Regions from separate parts of the Streptomyces pseudoechinosporeus genome, predicted to be linked through region 2. Evidence: riboswitches for the same ligand, from Rfam matches in the RefSeq annotation. Region 2 holds a riboswitch; the other holds the start of a gene.

Region 1 (2,193 bases), on a different contig from region 2:
AGGAGCATACGCATCTCCAGCAGGTCGGCGGCCTCCTGCTCGGTGGGTTCCGCGACGCAGGCGCCCGCGTGCCGGCGAGTGACGACGAAACCTTCCGCCTCCAGCGTGCGCAGCGCCTCCCGCACGGGGACCCGCGAGACGCCGTAGCGACGCGCGAGCAGTTCCTCGGTGAGCCGGCTGCCGCGTTCGTAGACACCCGCGACGATGTCGTCACGGATCGCCGTGCATACCGAGTGCGCGGGAATACGCATGACCCGACCTCCGCCTTAATCCCCGCGAAACGCGGTCGATTGACGCCAGTTCAGTGACTCTATTGCAGAGAGCCGGAAATTCCGATGGCGGGCCGGAATCCACAGCTATTTTTTGGACACATAGTGCCGCAGAACAGGCAGTCGTCCCGTCGGCATGCGCGAAGGCCCCGGCTCGGTGAGCCGGGGCCTTCGGGAGCGGTGCGGTGAGTCCGAGTCGTCAGACGTCCACGCCGTGCGAGCGGAGGTAGGCGAGGGGGTCCATGTCCGAGCCGTACTCCTGGGACGTGCGCGCCTCGAAGTGGAGGTGTGCTCCGGTGACGTTGCCGGTCGCCCCGGAGAGGCCTATCTGCTGGCCCGGGGTGACGCTCTGGCCGACGGAGACGGAGATGGACGACATGTGGGCGTACTGGGTGTACGTGCCGTCGTTCATCTTGATGACGACCTGGTTGCCGTACGAGCCCTCGAAGCCGGCCTCTACGACGGTACCGGCGCCCACGGCGCGGACGGTGGTGCCGCTGGCGGCGTGGAAGTCGATGCCGGTGTGGCTGCCGGAGGACCAGACGGAGCCGCCGGCCTTGTAGCCGGTGGAGACGTACGAGTCGCTGATCGGCGAGACGAAGGAGTTGAGCAGGCGCTTGCGCTCGGCCTCGCGGGCGGCGCGCTCCTTGGCCTCGCGCTCCGCCTTGGCCTTCGCCTCGGCCCGGGCCTTCTCCTCGGCGGCCCGCTTCTTCGCGGCCTCCTCGGCCGCCTTGCGGGCGGCGGCCTCTTCGGCGGCCTGCTGCTGAGCGTGGGCCTGGGCGTCGATCTGGTCGGCGACCGAGTCGCCCATGGTGACGGCCTGGGTCAGCCCTGTCTGCTCGACCGAGGACTCGTCGGCGAACGCCGGGGCGGCCAGGGTGCCGATGACACCGGTGGTGGCGAGCGTCGCGACGCCCACGGTCCTCGAGGACGTGCGCTTCGTACGGCTCGGGCGACGGTGCTTCCCGGTGGCGCGGGTGAACGCCATGAAGTGGCTGGTCCTTTCCTTCCTTCTCGCCTACCGGGTTAGCTGACGGGTTCGGAGCAGGAAGGTCTCCTACGGGCTCCCTCCAGGAGGGCGCCCGATTCACCCCAGGGACTGCGATGGGTCCCCGGCTCCCCTGGCTCGCGCCGTACGGGGACTCGGCGATGACTGTCCGGTGCCGCGGGTGCGGCGCACTGCCTGACGAACAGCCGGACCGACGCTAAGCGGGCCGTCTCTCAAACAACAAACGGATGACGGTTTTTGTAGCGCACGCCACAGGGCAGACACACAATCCCCATATCAACTCCCAATCAATCCAATCAATTTGGACAAAGAGGGACCCTGAAGGCTCATCAGCCTTCAGGGTCCCCGGGATGTGCAGCGGCTCTACTCGGCCGCGACCACGCTCACTTCACCGATTCCGAGGGCCTTGACGGGCTCCTCGATCTGAGCGGCGTCCCCGACGAGGACGGTCACCAGACGGTCCACCGGGAAGGCGCTCACGGCCGCCGCGGTGGCCTCCACGGTGCCCGTCGCGGCGAGTTGGCGGTACAGCGTCGCCTGGAAGTCGTCCGGCAGGTACTGCTCGACCTGGTCGGCGAGCGTGCCGGCGACGGCGGCCGCGGTCTCGTACTTGAGCGGCGCCACGCCCACCAGGTTCTGTACGGCGATGTCGCGCTCGGCGTCCGTCAGGCCCTCGGCCGCGAGCGTGCGCAGCACCTTCCAGAGGTCGTCGAGCGCCGGGCCGGTGTTCGGCGTGTCCACCGAGCCGCTGATGGCGAGCATCGCGGCGCCGGCGCCGTCCGGAGCGGAGCGCAGCACCTGGCCGAACGCCCGCACACCGTAGGTGTAACCCTTTTCCTCGCGCAGGACGCGGTCCAGGCGGGAGGTGAGAGTGCCGCCGAGGCAGTACGTGCCGAGCACCTGGGCGGGCCACAC
Region 2 (2,193 bases):
TCCGCGCGCGAGATCGCGGAGGCGGCCCAGCGCGCCGTACTGCCCGAGCCGGCCGAGCGGATCGGCGGGTTCGATATCGCGGCGCGGTACGAGGCGGCGCAGGCGGACGCGTTCATCGGGGGCGATCTGTACGCCGTGCAGGACACCTCGCACGGCGTACGGCTCGTCGTCGGGGATGTGCGCGGGAAGGGCATGGGCGCGGTGGCGGCCGTGGCCGTGCTCATCGGGGCCTTCCGGGAGGCCGCCGAGCAGGAGGCGACCCTGGAGGCGGTGGCGCAGCGGCTGGAGCGGGCGCTGGCGCGCGAGGGCACCCGGCGCGGCGGCCTTGAGGCGTTCGAGGACTTCACCACCGCCGTACTCGCCGAGATCCCGCACGCCGGCGCCGTCGTACGCCTCGTCCACCGCGGTCACCCCGGGCCGCTCCTGCTGTACGCCGACGGCTCGCTGGACACGCTGCGGGCAGAGGACCCCGCACTGCCGCTCGGGATGGGCGAGTTGGGCCTGTGGCCCGACCGGGCGCAGGAGGTCCCGTTCCCCGGCGGGGCCACCCTGCTCTTCTACACGGACGGGGTGACCGAGGCCCGGGACCGGCACGGCGTCTTCTTCGACCCGGCTCAGTGCCTCGCGGGCCGCACCTTCCGCCGGCCTCGGGCGCTGCTCGCCACGCTCGTGGAGGAGGTCGTACGGCACACGGGAGTCGGCGGCGCGACGGACGACATGGCGCTGCTGGCGGTCAGGAGGCCGTGAGGCCGGTCTTCGAGGCCGGTCCTTCATGCCTGCGGCGCCCTATATCACTTGTAGTAGTCGAACGAACCCACTCCGCATAACAACTGAAACATTGTCAACAGAAGTCACAGCCGTGAATTGCCCCTGAGTCAGGATCAACTCGCCCGATTCGTCCCGCTCATGACCTGAAAGTCCAGGCCAAGACTGCCAACGAATCTCCAGAACAGCTTGGAATCCGGTGCTCGCCTCTATTAACGTTCGATAACGCAGCGCGGTCGTCCCAGCCGGCACAAGAGTCGGCTCCGTGCGCACGCGCCGAATCCCGCAAGGGAACCGGGGAACCACCAACTTGGGGTGAATCGGGCGTTGTTCTCGGTGGAGACACCGTGAGTGACGCGCGTAGGAGACCTTCCTGCTCCGAACCCGTCAGCTAACCCGGTAGGCGACAAGGAAGGAAAGGAGTGCGCCTACGTGGCGTCCAACCGGCCTGCCCCCCAGACTTCGTTCGCACCGAATGAGCAGCAGCCCGACTCATTCGGCTACGGCAAACGCCAGGACGAGGAGACCTGGGAGGAGTGGAACCCCACCGAGGATTCCCTCAAGCCCGTCCGCGGCAGGCACCGCGTCGGCAAGCAGCGCGGCGGAGGCCTCGCGCGCAGCTCCACGGTTCTGGGCGTCGGTGTCATAGCGGCCGTCAGCGCGGGCGGCATGGCCAGCGCGAACACTGGCAAGCCGCCGGTCTCCATCACCCTGCCCGACCTGCCGCTGATCTCGGACGAGCCCGAGGAAGAGCCGGGTTCCACGACGCCGCTCACCCAGGCCGGTCTGAGCACGGCGGACGCCAAGCAGGGCAACTCCGACGCGGGCGAGGCCCTGCGCGCCCGCATCGTCCTCCAGGCCGAGCGGCAGCAGGACCAGGTGGACCGCGAGGCCAAGAGGGCCGCGGAGACCGCCGCCGCGAAGAAGGCCGCCGAGCAGGCAGCCAAGGAGCGGGAAGCGGCCAAGGCCAAGGCCGAAGCCGCCAAGGAGAAGGCGGAGGAGGAGGCCCGGCAGAAGGCCGAGGCGGAGCGCCTCGCCAAGCTCGCCAGGAGCTACGCGCTGCCCACGTCCTCGTACACCATCACCTCGACCTACGGGCAGTCCGGCGCGCTGTGGTCCTCCGGGACCCACACCGGCCTGGACTTCGCCGCCCCGACGGGTACGCCGCTCAAAGCGGTCCACAGCGGCACCATCACCGAGGCCGGCTGGAACGGCTCGTACGGCTACCTCACGAAGCTCAAGCTCGACGACGGTACGGAGGTCTGGTACGCCCACCAGTCGTCGATCAGCGTCAGCGTCGGCCAGAAGGTCAGCACGGGCGAGGTCATCGGCCGCGTCGGCGCGACCGGCAACGTCACCGGGGCGCACCTCCACATGGAGGTCCACACGGCGGGCGGCGACGGAATCGACCCGGCGGCCTGGCTGCGG

Evidence for each region. Region 2 has a riboswitch for cyclic di-AMP ahead of ACYVO6_RS36700 (M23 family metallopeptidase). Riboswitches for the same ligand answer to the same signal wherever they lie in the genome.
Region 1: it holds a riboswitch for cyclic di-AMP, as region 2 does, so the genes downstream of both, ACYVO6_RS23920 (M23 family metallopeptidase) here and ACYVO6_RS36700 (M23 family metallopeptidase) in region 2, are expected to answer to the same signal.

What each region holds. Positions count from the first base shown of each region.
Region 1 covers NZ_BAAGPS010000023.1:117,210-119,402, reverse strand. The annotation lists gene ACYVO6_RS23925 (GntR family transcriptional regulator) at 1-251, opposite strand, end outside; gene ACYVO6_RS23920 (M23 family metallopeptidase) at 469-1,257, opposite strand; cyclic di-AMP (ydaO/yuaA leader) riboswitch at 1,271-1,428, opposite strand; gene ACYVO6_RS23915 (M16 family metallopeptidase) at 1,642-2,193, opposite strand, start outside.
Region 2 covers NZ_BAAGPS010000054.1:45,181-47,373, forward strand. The annotation lists gene ACYVO6_RS36695 (PP2C family protein-serine/threonine phosphatase) at 1-747, shown strand, start outside; cyclic di-AMP (ydaO/yuaA leader) riboswitch at 1,030-1,186, shown strand; gene ACYVO6_RS36700 (M23 family metallopeptidase) at 1,198-2,193, shown strand, end outside.